2 regions of the Planotetraspora sp. GP83 genome follow, and region 1 is predicted to be linked to the other one. Evidence: predicted binding sites of a transcription regulator. Region 1 holds the regulator's gene; the other holds the start of a gene.
What was found. The regulator LexA, encoded in region 1, represses DNA repair genes until DNA is damaged. The targets are predictions, from matches to a motif close to TCGAACANNTGTTCGA.
Positions count from the first base shown of each region.

Region 2: a site for LexA is predicted at 1,977-1,992, ahead of ABH927_RS00530 (Rv2578c family radical SAM protein). Genes of this name have one in related genera too.

Region 1 is NZ_JBGCBZ010000032.1:65,947-73,461, reverse strand. Features, by position in the region: gene ABH927_RS31405 (vitamin B12-dependent ribonucleotide reductase) at 1-2,474, opposite strand, end outside; gene nrdR (transcriptional regulator NrdR) at 2,573-3,037, opposite strand; gene ABH927_RS31395 (LysM peptidoglycan-binding domain-containing protein) at 3,246-3,596, opposite strand; gene lexA (transcriptional repressor LexA) at 3,806-4,519, shown strand; gene leuS (leucine--tRNA ligase) at 4,613-7,075, opposite strand.
Region 2 is NZ_JBGCBZ010000001.1:117,548-125,062, forward strand. Features, by position in the region: gene ABH927_RS00520 (methyltransferase) at 1-83, opposite strand, end outside; gene ABH927_RS00525 (RraA family protein) at 143-850, opposite strand; gene ABH927_RS00530 (Rv2578c family radical SAM protein) at 934-1,968, opposite strand; gene ABH927_RS00535 (DUF3040 domain-containing protein) at 2,105-2,374, shown strand; gene ABH927_RS00540 (ROK family transcriptional regulator) at 2,494-3,672, shown strand; gene ABH927_RS00545 (endo-1,4-beta-xylanase) at 3,669-5,324, shown strand; gene ABH927_RS00550 (extracellular solute-binding protein) at 5,442-6,755, shown strand; gene ABH927_RS00555 (carbohydrate ABC transporter permease) at 6,752-7,515, shown strand, end outside.

The DNA.
Region 1 (7,515 bases):
GCCATCCGGACGTCCGGGTCGTCGGTCATGCCGGCCGGCTCGAACCGCATGTTGACGAACTTCTGGACGTAGGTGTCCAGCGGCACGCCGTATTGCAGGCCGATCGAGATGGCCACGGAGAACGCGTCCATGACGCCCGCGAGGGTCGAGCCCTGCTTGGACATCTTCAGGAAGACCTCTCCGAGGCCGTCGTCCGGGTAGGACGAGGCGGTCATGTAGCCCTTGGCGCCGCCGACGGTGAAGCGCGTGGTCAGGCTGGGCCGCTGGTTCGGCATCCGGCGGCGGGTCGGCCGCGGCACCTCGATGACCTGCACGGGGGCGGGCTCGGGCTCCTCGGAGGGCTTCTTCGCGGCGGACAGCGGCTGGCCGACCTTGCAGTTGTCGCGGTAGACGGCCAGGGCCTTGAGGCCCATCTTCCAGCCCTCCAGGTAGACCTGCTCGATCTCGTCGACGGTGGCCGTCTCGGGCAGGTTGACCGTCTTGGAGATCGCGCCGGACAGGAACGGCTGGGCGGCCGCCATCATGCGGACGTGGCCCATGGGGGCGATGGCCCGCTCGCCCATGGCGCAGTCGAACACCTCGTAGTGCTCGGTCCTGAGCCCGGGGGCGTCGACCACGTGGCCGTGCTCGGCGATGTACTCGACGATCGCCTCGACCTGCTCCTCCTGGTAGCCGAGCTGCCGGAGCGCACGCGGAATCGTCTGGTTGACGATCTGCATGGAGCCGCCGCCGACGAGCTTCTTGAACTTGACCAGCGCCAGGTCGGGCTCGATGCCGGTGGTGTCGCAGTCCATCATCAGGCCGATCGTGCCGGTCGGGGCGAGCAGCGACGCCTGGGCGTTGCGGTAGCCGTTCTTCTCGCCGAGCCTGAGGCACTCCTGCCACTGCCGGGTCGCCTCGGCGTGGATGGTCTTGTCCATGTCGTTGAGCGTGCGCAGGTCGTCGTTGGCCGCCGCGTGCTTGCGCATGACCCGCTTGTGCGGCTCCGCGTTGCGCTGATAGCCGTCGTACGGCCCGACGATCCCGGCCAGTTCGGCCGAGCGGCGGTAGGAGGCGCCGGTCATCAGCGAGGTGATCGCGGCGGCGACGGCCCGTCCGCCGTCCGAGTCGTACGCGTGGCCGGTGGCCATGAGCAGCGCCCCGAGGTTGGCGTAGCCGATGCCGAGCTGGCGGTAGGCGCGGGTCGTCTCGCCGATCTTCTCCGTCGGGAAGTCCGCGAAGGTGATCGAGATGTCCATCGCCGTGATGATCAGCTCGGTCAGCTTCACGAAGTTCGGGATGTCGAAGGTGTCGTCCTCGCGCAGGAACTTCAGCAGGTTGATCGACGCCAGGTTGCAGGACGAGTTGTCGAGGTGGAGGTATTCCGAGCAGGGGTTGCTGGCCGTGATCCGCCCGGTCTCGGGGCAGGTGTGCCAGTCGTTGATCGTGTCGTCGTACTGCAGGCCGGGGTCGGCGCACTCCCACGCGGCCTGGGCCATCTTGCGGAAGAGCGACTTCGCGTCGACCTCCTCGATGACCTCGCCGGTCAGGCGGGCGCGCAGGCCGAACTTGCCGCCGGCCTCGACGGCGCGCATGAACTCGTCGGAGACGCGGACCGAGTTGTTGGCGTTCTGGTACTGCACGGACACGATGTCCTTGCCGCCGAGGTCCATGTCGAACCCGGCGTCGCGCAGCGCGCGGATCTTGTCCTCCTCGCGCGCCTTGGTCTCGATGAACTCCTCGATGTCGGGGTGGTCGACGTCGAGGACGACCATCTTGGCGGCCCTGCGGGTCGCGCCGCCCGACTTGATGGTCCCAGCGGAGGCGTCGGCGCCGCGCATGAAGGAGACCGGGCCGCTGGCCGTGCCACCGCTGGACAGCAGTTCCTTGGACGACCGGATGCGGGAGAGGTTGACTCCCGAGCCCGAGCCGCCCTTGAAGATCACACCCTCTTCCTTGTACCAGTCGAGGATCGACTCCATCTGGTCGTCGACGGCGAGGATGAAACAGGCCGACACCTGCTGGGGGGAGAGCGTGCCGACGTTGAACCACACCGGGGAGTTGAAGCTGAAGATCTGGTGGATCAGGGCGTGCTTGAGCTCGTGGTCGAAGATCTCGGCGTCCTCGTCGCCGGCGAAGTAGCCGTGCTCGACACCGGTCCGGGTGTAGACGCCCACGACCCGGTCGACGAGTTGCTTGAGGCTCCACTCGCGCTGCGGCGTGCCGACGGCCCCGCGGAAGTATTTGGTCGTCACGATGTTGGCCGCGTTGACCGACCAGAACTCGGGGAACTCCACGCCGTGCTGCTCGAAGTTCACCGAGCCGTCGCGCCAGTTCGTCATCACGACGTCGCGACGCTCCCAGCGGACCTCGTCGTACGGGTGCACTCCGGCGGTCGTGAAGATGCGCTTCATCTTGAGACCCTTGCGCGCGCGCTTACGGCCTCCGGCCACCGCGCCCCCCGACCCCGTCACGGTGCCGTTCACTTCCGTCATGACTTCCCCCTCCTAGGGCCGCTGGAGCCCCTGGTGTCGGACCACGTGTCTTCATAACCACATCGTCGCGCCGGCCGGTCCCCGGCGCAGGGGGCGTCCTACTGCTCGCTCGGCGCGGTTCGAGCCACCCTGAGCTGCTCGATCTCCGCCTCGAAGTCGGCCAGCGTCTCGAACCCGCGGTAGACCGATGCGAACCGGAGATAGGCGACCTCGTCGAGATCGCGCAGCGGGCCGAGGATGGCGAGCCCCACCTCGTGCGAGGCGATCTCGGCCGCTCCCGTGCCCCGGATGCTCTCCTCTACACGCTGCCCGAGCTGCGCCAGCGAATCCTCGCTGACCGGGCGTCCCTGGCAGGCCCGCCGTACCCCGGCGATGACCTTGTCGCGCGAGAAGGGCTCGGTGACCCCGCTGCGTTTGCTCACCATGAGCAGGACGGTCTCCTGGGTGGTGAACCTGCGCCCGCACTCGGGGCACGTGCGCCGACGGCGGATGGCCGCCCCGTCTTCGGTCGATCGGCTGTCCACGACCCGCGTGTCCGGGTGGCGACAGAACGGACAGTGCATGCCATCGCCTCCCATGAACGCACACCGCAACCACAAGCTGTGGTGAACTTACATCGATGTGACTACTAGATGTTGTGGTCCAACCGTAGAAGTGCCCGTCCATGAACGCAAGTCGAAGCGCCCCTCGCACCCGAAGTCGCTGTTCAGCCAGCGTGTCGCGGCGGAGTGGGAGGCCACCCTCAGGCCGGAGGGTTCCGGGCGCGAGAGACTAGCCGGGCATCCCGCTCGGGAGATAGAGCCGGGTGCCGGGCTGGATGAGCGAGTCGGATAAGCCGTTGAGGTTCATGATCTGCCGGACAAACGGGGCGGGGTCGTCCCCCTCACTGACGGCGTCGGCGATCTTCCAGAGCGTGTCACCCCGCTGGACGGTGACGTACGGCAGGCCGCTCCGGGCGGGCGAGGCGGGGCCACTGGAGGCGGTCACGGCGGCGTGGGTGCCCAGCCAGAGCACGCCGAGCGCGAGGGCCGTGACCACGGTGACCAGCACGATCTTGCCGCGCCGGGTGAGGCGCAGCGGGGGGTCGGGACGTTTGGGGACGGGACTGGGGACCGGTCGCATGACTACCTCCCGGAACTGTTTCCTGAGCTGCGCGGACACAGTCACGAAGAAGATCGGAAAATCGAACACGATGTCGATCGAACTCCCGTACGATGTTGTACACCACGACGCCGACGATTTCGAGGACAATCGAACAATTGTTTGATAATGATCTTGAATCGCGGTACGGTCGCTCTGTGCGACTTGAGGAACACGGATTGAGAGGTGGCATCGTGAGTGACCGAAGTGCGCAAGATCAGAGCGTCGGCGACCTCGCCGTGCGCAGGCGGGACTCGCTTGGTCTCACCCCGAGGCAGCGCAAGATCCTTGAGGTGATCCGCGACTCGGTCCAGCAGCGCGGCTACCCGCCGTCGATGCGGGAGATCGGGGAGGCGGTCCAGTTGACCAGCACCTCCAGCGTGTCGCATCAGCTCACCGCGCTCCAGCGCAAGGGCTACCTGCGCCGCGACCCGCACCGGCCGAGGGCCCTGGAGGTCCGGTTGCCGGGCGAGCCGGTGCTGTGGGTGGATCCGGACGCCGCGGAGGAGGACAGCGGCTTCAACCGCCCCACGGCGGCCTACGTTCCGCTTGTGGGCCGCATCGCCGCCGGTGGCCCGATCCTGGCCGAGCAGAGCATCGAGGACGTGTTCGCCCTGCCGAAGCAGCTCGTCGGCGAGGGCACGCTGTTCCTGCTCCAGGTGACCGGCGATTCGATGATCGAGGCGGCGATCGCCGACGGCGACTGGGTCGTCGTCCGGCAGCAGCCGGTCGCGGACAACGGCGACATCGTGGCCGCCATGATCGACGGCGAGGCCACGGTCAAGACGTTCAAGCGCAAGGACGGGCACGTGTGGCTGGTGCCGCACAACCCGAGCTACGAGCCGATCCCCGGCGACGAGGCCACCGTCCTGGGCAAGGTCACCGCGGTCCTGCGCAAGCTGTAGCCCTGCACCGCTCCGCGGCGGCACCACGTCATCATGGCGTCACCGCGGAGCACTGTGCCAGCTTGCTGATGCCGGCTTACCCCGTGCCAAGCATCACGGCACGATGTTGACCAGCTTCGGGGCGCGGACGATCACGTTGCGGGGCGCCCCGTCCAGGTACGGCTGGACCTTGTCCGAGGCCAGGGCCAGCGCCTGCAGGTCGGCGTCCGAGATGTCCGGCGAGACCTCCAAGCGGTCACGGACCTTGCCGGCCACCTGAACGACCGCCGTGACCGACTCCCGCACCAGCAGCGCGGGCTCCGCGACCGGCCATCCGGCCCTGGCGACCGACGGCCCGTGGCCGAGCCGCTCCCAGCCCTCCTCCGCCACGTACGGCGTGATCAGCGACAGCATGACCGCCAGCGCCTCAGCGGCCTCTCGGACGGCCGGATCGGCGGCGCCGGGCCCCGAGTCGATCGCCTTACGGGCGGCCGAGGTCAGCTGCATCATGCGGGCCACCGCGACGTTGAAGTGGTAGCTCTCGATGAGCCTGGTGACCTCGTCGATCGCCCGATGGGTGACCTTGCGCAGCGCCAGGTCACCGGTGGAGAAGTCCACACTTGGGGCCGAGGCCGCGCCGGCTTCCGTCATCACCCGGAACGCGCGGGCCAGGAACTTCTGCGACGCGGCAGCCGAGACGTCGGCCCAGTCGATGTCGTCCTCGGGCGGCCCGGCGAACAGCATCGTGAGCCTGACGGCGTCCACGCCGAACGCGTCGATCTGCTGGCCCAGGTCCACGCCGTTGCCCAGCGACTTGGACATGGCCTTGCCCTGGTTGATGACCTGCCCCTGGTTCAGCAGCCGCAGGAAGGGCTCGCTGAAGTCCACCATGCCCATGTCGTGCAGGACCTTGGTGAAGAACCGGGTGTACAGCAGGTGGAGCACCGCGTGCTCCTGCCCGCCGATGTACTGGTCGATCGGGCCCCACAGGCGCACCTTCTCGACGTCGAACGGCCCGCCGGTGTAGTGGGGGTCGACATACCGCAGGTAGTACCACGAGGAGTCGACGAAGGTGTCCATCGTGTCGGTGTCCCGCTGGGCGGGGCCGGAGCACTTGGGGCACTCCACGTTGACCCAGTCGGTGGCGCCGGCCAGCGGCGAGACGCCCTTGGGCTTGAGGTCGGCGCCGCGCAGGTCGGGCAGCGTGACGGGCAGTTGGTCGTCCGGGACCGGGACCTCGCCGCAGTCGGGGCAGTGGATGATCGGGATCGGGGTGCCCCAGAACCGCTGACGCGACAGCAGCCAGTCGCGCAGCCGGAAGTTGACGGCCGCCTTGCCGGTGCGGCGCTCGGCCAGGACCTCGATGATCCGCTGGATCGCCTCGTCCTTGGACAGCCCGTCGAGCGGGCCGGAGTTGACCAGGGTGCCCTCGCCCGGCGTGGCGACGCCCGTCTCCCCCGGGTCGGCCAGCCCGGTGTGCACAACGACCTGCACGGGCAGGCCGAACTTCAGGGCGAAGTCGAGGTCGCGCTGGTCGTGGGCCGGCACCGCCATGATGGCGCCGTGGCCGTAGTCCGACAGCACGTAGTCGGCGGCCCAGACCGGGATGCGCTCGCCGTTGACCGGATTGATGGCGTAGGTGCCCAGGAAGACGCCGGTCTTCTCCTTCTCGGTCGACAGGCGCTCGATGTCGGAGAGCTTGGCGACCTCGGCCTTGTAGGCGGCCAGGGCCTCGCGCCGCCCGGGAGCGACGATCTCCTCGGCCAGCGGCGCGTCGGCGGCCACCACGAAGAAGGTCGCGCCGTACAGCGTGTCGGGGCGCGTCGTGTAGACGGTGACCGGCTCGTCGCGGCCCTCGATCTGGAACTGGACGTCCGCGCCCGTGGAGCGGCCGATCCAGTTGCGCTGCATGGTCAGAATGCGCTCCGGCCAGCCGCCCTCCAGCTGTGCCATGTCGTCTAGCAGCCGGTCGGCATAGTCAGTGATCTTGAAGTACCACTGGGTCAGCTCGCGGCGGACCACCTCGGCGCCACACCGCTCGCACCTGCCCGCGACCACCTGCTCGTTGGCCAGCACAGTCTGGTCGTTGGGGCACCAGTTGACCAGGCCGCCCTTGCGGTAGGCCAGGCCCCGCTCGAAGAAGCGGATGAACAGCCACTGATTCCAGTGGTAGTACTCCGGGTCGCTGGTGTGCAGGCGGCGAGACCAGTCGAAGGAGATGCCGTACCGCTTGAACGAGTTCGCCTGGGTCTCGATGTTGGCGTAGGTCCACTCGGCCGGGTGGGCGTCGCGCCGGATCGCCGCGTTCTCGGCGGGCAGGCCGAAGGAGTCCCACCCGATGGGGTGCAGAACGTTGTAGCCCTTCTGAAACCAGTAGCGCGCGACGACGTCGCCGATGGCGAAGACCTCGCCGTGACCCATGTGAAGGTCGCCCGAGGGGTAGGGGAACATGTCGAGCATGTACCTGCGCGGCCTGGTGTCGGCGAGATCGTCGACCGCGGCGAAGGGGTTCAGCTCCTCCCACCGCTGCAGCCACTTGGCCTGCAGCGCCTGCGGGTCGTACACCGGCTCGTCCACTTCCACTCCTCGCGCGGCTGCTGATCGAACATGAAGACGCCTGCTCACAACAGAGCCCCCCGCTCGGCACGAGGGGCAGCCTGCGTTTGCGCGATCTCATGCCGACTTCTGAGATAGCTGCCCAATAAGCAGGGTCGCGGCACGCGGCTCAAGCCTAGCGCAGCCGACAACCAGGTCGGCGACCGATTATCGGCGCTGACGCCGTAAGTCAAACCACGATACGCGATGGTGATAGATCCGTTGTGAGGTCTTCTGTCCCTTTAGTTTACTGTCATCGCTGTGGCCAACCCTTTTCCGTCGTCGGACCTGCCGATGCAGGACCCGCCGACCGACCCCACGGGCGAACAGTTTCGCGCGGCATTCTCCAGTTTTACTGCGGCGGCCCCTACGTCGCATGAGATCATGCCAGGCACCCCCAATCCGGGCATGATCTCTGGAGG
Region 2 (7,515 bases), on a different contig from region 1:
AGGGAGGGAGTCTGGTGCAGGAGGATCTCCGGCACGTACGGCACAGCCGCGAGCCTGGTGTGCGCCCGGACGAAGTCCTCCACGCCTGCCGATGGTATCGGGGAGGTCCGGGCCGGCGGGGAGTGACGCGACGAGTTGGGGGTCACTCCTCGATCGCGCCGCCCACGGCTCGCAGGTGTTCGCGGAAGGTGAGGGAAGGCGTCTCCCGGCGGCGGGCGAGGTAGGAGTCGAACCGCACCTGGCCGCGCAGGGAGTCGCCCGCGCGGATCCGGTCGGCTTGGCGTCGCTCGGTGTCGCGGATCTTCTCCGCGAGCCTGAAGAGGTCCGCGGCGCGGGCGGCGGGCACGAAGAGCACGCCGTCGTCGTCGCCCAGGACCAGGTCGTCACGGCTGACGGTCCAGTCGCCCACGGTGGCGGAGTCCATCGCGTCGTGGGGACGGGGATCGAGGCGCAGCGGGCCGGTCGGGATCGCTCCCAGGCTGAAGACCGGCAGTCCGATGGCTCTCATGTCGGCCGTGTCGCGATGCAGCCCCCAGATCACGATGCCCGCCAGCCCGGCCGCCTGAGCCTCCAGGACGACGAGATCGCCGACGCAGGCTTCGTCGAGCCGTCCGCCGTTGTCGACCACCAGCACGTCGCCGGGCTCCGCCCGTTCGAACGCCTCCAGGAAGACGTCGACGCTGCCGGCGTGCCGGGCGGGGGACGCACGCCCGATGAGGCGGCCGCCGGGCACCACGGCGCGCAGGAGCGCGGGCCCGCAGCGCACGGGGAGCTGAGCGCGAATGCAGGCGTCCGCCAGGTGGGCGGTGGTCAGTGTGCCGAACCGCCGCCGAAGGTCTTGCTGATCCATGCCGCGTTTTCCTCCCGCCCGTGCCCTCTGACGCTTCATTGTCCGTGAGGCCCTCGTCGAGGGAAACCGGTATCGGCTAGGGGTCACAGAAGGGTGAGCTGCTCCGGCGCGGAGGCCCTGGTGGGCCGCGGGCGCTGAGGGATCCGGCGGGCGTCGTGAGAGCTCGACCGGCCGATGCCGTACCGCTGGGCCAGCGCCGCGACCTCCTGGGCGAGCCGCTCCTGGTATGCCTTCGGGGCGTAGGCGCCCCTGCCGTACATCTCCATGTAGCGGGGGACGAGCCGGGGGTGCTCCCTGGAGAGCCACGCCATGAACCACTCCCGGGCGCCCGGGCGGAGGTGGAGCGCGATCGGGGCGACGTAGGCGGCGCCGGCCTCGGCGATCCGCCGTACGGTCTCCGACAGCATGGCGGGGGAGTCCGTCAGGTAGGGGAGGATCGGGGCCATCAGCACGCCGCAGCGGATGCCGTGCTCGGTCAGGGCGGCGCAGACCTCCAGCCGTTTGCGCGGGTGCGGTGTGCCGGACTCGACCGCGCGCCACATGGCGTCGTCGACGAAGCCGACCGAGACGGCGGTGCTGACATCGGTCACCTCGGCCGCCTGGGTGAGCAGGTCGAGGTCGCGCAGGATGAGGGAGCCCTTGGTGAGGATCGAGAACGGGTTGGCGGCGTCCCGCAGGGCGGTCAGGATGCCGCGCATGAGCTTGTATCGCCCCTCGGCCCGCTGGTAGCAGTCGACGTTGGTGCCCATCGCGATGGGCTGCCCGGCCCATCTGGGCGCGGCGAGCTCCTTGCGGACGAGCTCGGCCGCGTTGACCTTCACGATGATCTTGGAGTCGAAGTCCTCGCCCGATCCGAGGTCCAGATATTCGTGCGTTTTCCGGGCGAAGCAGTACGTGCAGGCGTGGCTGCAACCCCTGTAGGGGTTGATGGTCCACTCGAACGGCACGCGGCTCTGGCCGGGGACGCGGTTGATGACCGAGCGGGCGTGGATCTCGTAGAACGTGATGCCCCGGAACTCCGGCGTGTCGAAGGTCCTCGTCACCGCCCCGCGCGCGAAGAGCGGGAGGGCCTCGTCGCGCTGACCGTGATCGGTCAGACGCAGATTGTCCCAGCGCATGACATGATTAGAACGCGAGTTCGATGAAGATCGCAACTCACAACGCGCGGTAAATACCGGGTCTTGGATACGGCTAATGATCTTCATGGTTGGGCAGAACGTCGGCACACACCTTGCGTCTTGGGAGAGGTGCCCCATGGCCTGGTCGCAGGACGAAGAGCGGATGCTGGCGATGATCGAGCGGCACCTCACCGATGAGGACCCGAGACTCGCTGCCAGGCTCGAGTCGTTCAACGAGCGGGTGGAGCGTCGGCAGCGCGGGCGGCGCCGGGCGGCCGGCCGCGCCCGCCAGTGGCCACGCCGGTCCACCTTGATCATCGTGGTGAGCTGGCTGTTGATCGCCACGTTGATCGCCACATTATTGATCATGGCTCTCCGCAACGACGCGGCCGCGTTCCCGATGTAGAGACGACCTGGACGTACGGCGGGGCCATGGCGAGGGCAGCCGCCCGGACGAGACTGTCCGCAAATTGGTAAAGACTTTTAACTTGTTTTTCGTTAAAGCTCTTTACTAAAGTGCGGGGCATGCACAGCAGCCATGCCACCCTGAGCACCCTGCGCGAGACCAATGCCGCTGTCGCGCTGGAGGCGATCCGCAGGGATCCGCCGCTCTCCCGGGCCGAGATCGCGCGGCGTACCGGCATGACCAAGCCCACCGTGAGCAGCGCGCTCGACCTGCTGATCGCGGCCGGCCTCGTCAGGGAGACGGAGCCGCCCGGGAAGACCCACTACGGCGCCGTCTACTTCGCCCCCGCCGCGGACGTGGCCTGTGTGCTCGGACTGGACATCGGCGGCCGCTTCGTCAGAGGCGCGCTGGCCGACCTGGACGGCACCATGCGGGCCAGGCACGACGTCCGGATAGGGGATTCGGCGCCGGAGACGGTCATGGCGGCGATCACCCGGATCAGGGACGAGTTCGCCGAGGACGTCCCGATCGAGCTGGTCGTGGCGGGAGTCCCCGGAGTGGTGGACCCCCAGGAAGGGATCCTGCGCGACAGCAACCCGCCCGAGCTGGAGGGGTTCGCGATCGTCGCCGAGCTGACCTCGGCGCTGGGGGTCTCCGCCGTCGCGGAGAACGACATCAACCTGGCCGCTCTGGGGGAGCAGGCCGCCGGGCACGGGCGGGGGGTCAACGACTTCGCCTTCCTGTCCGTCGGCACCGGCGTCGGCGCGGGGCTGGTGCTGGGCGGCCGCCCGCACCGCGGCCACAGCGGCGCCGCCGGTGAGATCGACAACCCTCCGCCGGGTAGCCTCGTGGCCCCCGACAGCCCGTCGGCCGACGCGCTGCTCGGCTGGGCGGCCGATTGGGCGGCGGAGGCGGGCTCGTCCCTGCGCATTACTCCCGAGGACATCTTCGCCGCCGCCCGGCAGGGCGACGAGCTGGCCCGGCGGATCCTCGCCGAGGAGGCGCGGCGCATCGCCGTACGGGTGGCCGACCTCGCCCGCGTCGCCGACGTCGAGCTGGTCGTGCTCGGCGGCGGCATCGGGCTGGCCTGCGCCGAGATCCTGCCCACGATCGAGGCCGCGCTCGGCGGCCTGCTCCCGCGCCCGCCCAGAATCGCCGTCTCCGGCCTCGGCGACGCCCCCGTACTGGTCGGCGCTCTCGCACGCGCGTCGCACCTCGCCTGGCGCCAGGTCGCGACCCGCCTCATCGCCGAGGCCACCGCCACCCGCACCCCCCAACACAAGGAGGCAGTCACATGAAACTCCGAGCCGCAGGGCTTGCCCTGCTCACCCTCACCGCGGTCGTGTCCTTAGCCGGCCCCGCCGCGGCGGCCGACGACCTGATCGCCGGGCACGACTGGAGCCACTTCGCGGGGGCGAAGGTCCAGCCGGACGGCGTGCGGATCACCCCGCTCGACCGCAGGATCGTCGACGTGAACGGCACAGGGGGACAGGCCGATCCGCCGGTCAACCTCCGCGGGCCGCGGCTGAAGGCCGACGGCGACTTCCGGGTCACCGCCGTCATGGACGGCGTCGGCGACAAGGGCGCGTACCTGCAGCTCTACGGCGGCGTCCCGATCATCTACGACGAGTGGCGGCAGGAACCGGCGTCGCTCCGCCTCGGGGTGAAGGGCGGGAAGCTCACGGTCAGCCTCTGGAACGGCGGCTCGGACAAGCCCGCGACCACCAAGTCGTACGGGTCGGGCCTGTCCGGGCGGGTCACCGTGGAGGTGCGCGGCGTCGGCCAGACCTTCAGTTTCTACGCCAACGGCGCCAAGGTCGGCACGCTCGGCAACCCGGGCATCTTCAAGGGCCTGATCTGGTTCGGGGCGGACGCAGAGGTGGGCGGCGGCTGGACGCTCGTCTCGCTGACCGCGCAGGGGGAGGGCGGCGACAACCTGACCGTCGCCGACGCCCCCGCGCTGGCCCAGCCGGTGCTCGCCGACTCCCTGCGCAGGCGCGCCGCCGCCCTGCCCCGTCCGATCGACATCGGCGCGGCCCTGGCGAGCGCCCCGCTGTTCGCCGACGCGGGCTACCGCGCGCTGGCAGGCGGCCAGTTCGACATGCTCACCCCGGAGAACGACTTCAAGCCGCAGTTCGTCCAGCCGCGTAAGGGCGTCTTCACGTTCGAGGACGGCGACGCGCTGGTGGCCTTCGCCCAGGCGAACGGCATGAAGGTGCACGCGCACACGCTGGTGTGGCACGAGGCGCTGCCCGCCTGGATGCGGCAGAACGCCACCAAGCAGACCATGTTCGACCACATCGACGCCGTGGCCGGGCACTTCAAGGGCAAGGTCGCCGAGTGGGACGTGGTCAACGAGCCCATGTCCGACGAGGACGCCGACTACACCAACGGCCACCAGGGCCTGCGCCCCGAAAGCCCCTGGTTCAAGTCGATGGGCGAGCAGTACATCGACCTGGCCTTCCAGCGTGCCCACCAGGTGGACCCGGGCGCCAAGCTGTTCCTCAACGAGTACGGCGCGGAGGCGAACGGCGAGCGCTGGGACGCGCTGTACAACCTGGTCAAGCGGCTCAAGCAGCGCGGGGTCCCGATCGACGGCGTCGGGTTCCAGAACCACGAGTACGAGGCGGGCGACCGCGTTCCCGCCGAGACCTTCCGCGCGCACGTGAAGAAGCTCGCCGCGCTGGGCGTCGAGGTCCGAGTCTCGGAGATGGACGTCCTCGTGAGCTCCAGCCAGCGCAAGATCCAGGCGGACGAGATCGCGGGCAAGCTCAAGGTCTGCCGCGAGGAGCCCACCTGCACCAGCTTCACCACCTGGGGCTTCACCGACAAGTACGGCTCGACCGCGGACGTCGGCAGCTACCCGCCGGCTCCGGGTGACGCGCTTCCCTGGGACTCCGCGCTGAAGCCCAAGCAGGCCTACACCGCGATGCTCAACACCCTCGGCTGACCTTTTCAGCGATTCATTCCACGAACAGTCCCCGGGCCGCCGTCGTTGTCGCGGTCGTTGTCGCGCGCGAATCCTCGGGCCGACCCCTCTCCACCCCCCTTTGAAAGGAGCCCCGGCATGCGAAAAACACTCGCAGGGGCGGCCCTGCTCGCCGTACTCATGACAGGATGCGCGGGCGCCCCGGCGAGCGGGGGCGGCGCGGCCTCCGGACAGCCGGTCACCATCACCTTCTGGCACGGCTGGAAGCAGCCGCACGAGGTGAAGGCGATCGACGAGAGCCTCGCCAGATTCAGGAAGCTCCACCCGGAGATCACCGTCAGGACGGTCTCCAACGTGGCGGACGACAAGATCGTCCAGGGGATCAGGTCGGGCAACGGGCCCGACGTGGTCTCCTCGTTCACCACGGACAACGTGGGGCAGTTCTGCCTTTCGGGGGCGTGGCTGGACCTGGCTCCGTTCCTGGCCAGGTCCGGCGTGGACGTGGAGAAGACGTTCCCGAAGCCCGCGCTGGAGTACACCCAGTATCGGGGCCGGCGGTGCGCGCTGCCGCTGCTGGCCGACGCCTGGGGGCTGTTCTACAACAAGAGGGCCTTCGCCGAGGCGGGGATCGCCCACCCCCCGAGGACGCTGACCGAGCTCGAGGAGGACGCGGTCAAGCTCACCAAGCTCGGCCCGGACGGCGAGATCGAGCGGCTGGGCTTCATGCCGGACTTCCGCGCGTACGAGCAGAGCCCGGGGCACCTGCTGGCCAACTGGAAACCGGCCTACTTCGACGCCCAGGGGAAATCGAACCTGTCGAGGGACCCGGTGATCCAGCGGTTCTTCGCCTGGCACGACCGGTTCGTCAAGGCTCTTGGCGGCTTCGAGAAGCTGGAGAGGTTCCGCGGCACCATGCCGGACGAGTACAGCCCGCAGAACGCCTTCCAGACCGGCAAGGTCGCCATGCAGCTCGACGGCGAGTGGCGGATCGCCAACATGATCGAGGACAAGGTCGACCTCGACTACGGCACCGCGCCCTTCCCCGTCCCCGACAGCCAGGCCACCAGTTACGGCGGCGGCTTCCTCACCGGGACGATCATCGGAATCTCCAGGACGAGCAGGCAGCAGAACGCGGCCTGGGAGCTGGTGAAGTTCCTGACCACCGACACCGACGCGCTGGTGGCCTTCGCCGGTGCCATCAGGAACGTCCCGTCCACCTACGCCTCGCTTGAGGCGTTCAAGGCCGACGAGGGCTTCAGGACCTTCATCGACATGTTCACCAACCCCAACAGCACCGCCACCCCGGCCAGCCCGAACGGCGGCGCCTACATCCAGGCGTTCGACGAGTTCGGGTTCAGGCAGGAGGCGGGCAAGGTGCCCGACCTGGCCGCCGGGCTCGCCGATCTGGACAGGCGCATCGACACCGACATCGCCCAGGTCGGCCCTCGATGAGGTGGCGCGCTCTGGCGTTCCTGTCGCCGTGGCTGCTCGGGGTGGCGATCTTTCTGATCTACCCCCTGGTAGCGACGATCTGGTTCAGCTTCACCTATTACGACCAGTTCAACCCGCCGGTCTGGGTCGGCCTGCGCAACTGGGTCTACGTCTTCACCGAGTATCCGCCGTTCTGGCAGGCCCTGGGCAACACGCTCTGGTTCGTCGTGATCATGGTGGCGCTGCGGGTCGTCTTCGGGCTCGGGCTCGGGCTGCTGGTGACCAAGGTCAAGCGAGGGGCCTCCATCCTGCGGACCGTGTTCTACCTGCCCTATCTCGCCCCGCCCGTGGTCGCCACGATCGGTTTCGTCTTCCTGCTCAACCCGGCGACCGGTCCGGTCGACCAGATCCTGGGAAGCCTGGGACTGCCGGAGCCCAACTGGTTCGGCGACCCGTCGCTGGCCAAGCCGTCCCTGACGCTGCTGGCCATATGGGGCGTCGGCGACCTGATGCTGATCTTCATGGCCGCGCTGCTGGACGTGCCCACGTCGCTGTACGAGGCGGCCGAGCTGGACGGCGCCGGCGCCTGGCAGCGCTTCAGATTCATCACGCTGCCGACGATCCGCCCGGTGATCCTCTTCGCGGTGATCACCGGCGTGATCGCCACCGCGCAGTACTACACACAGGCGCTCATCGCCGGCGCCATGGCCAGCGGCATCCTGCCGGGCTCCGGCAGCAGCTTCGAACCGGGCTACCCCGACGGCTCCACGCTGACCGTGCC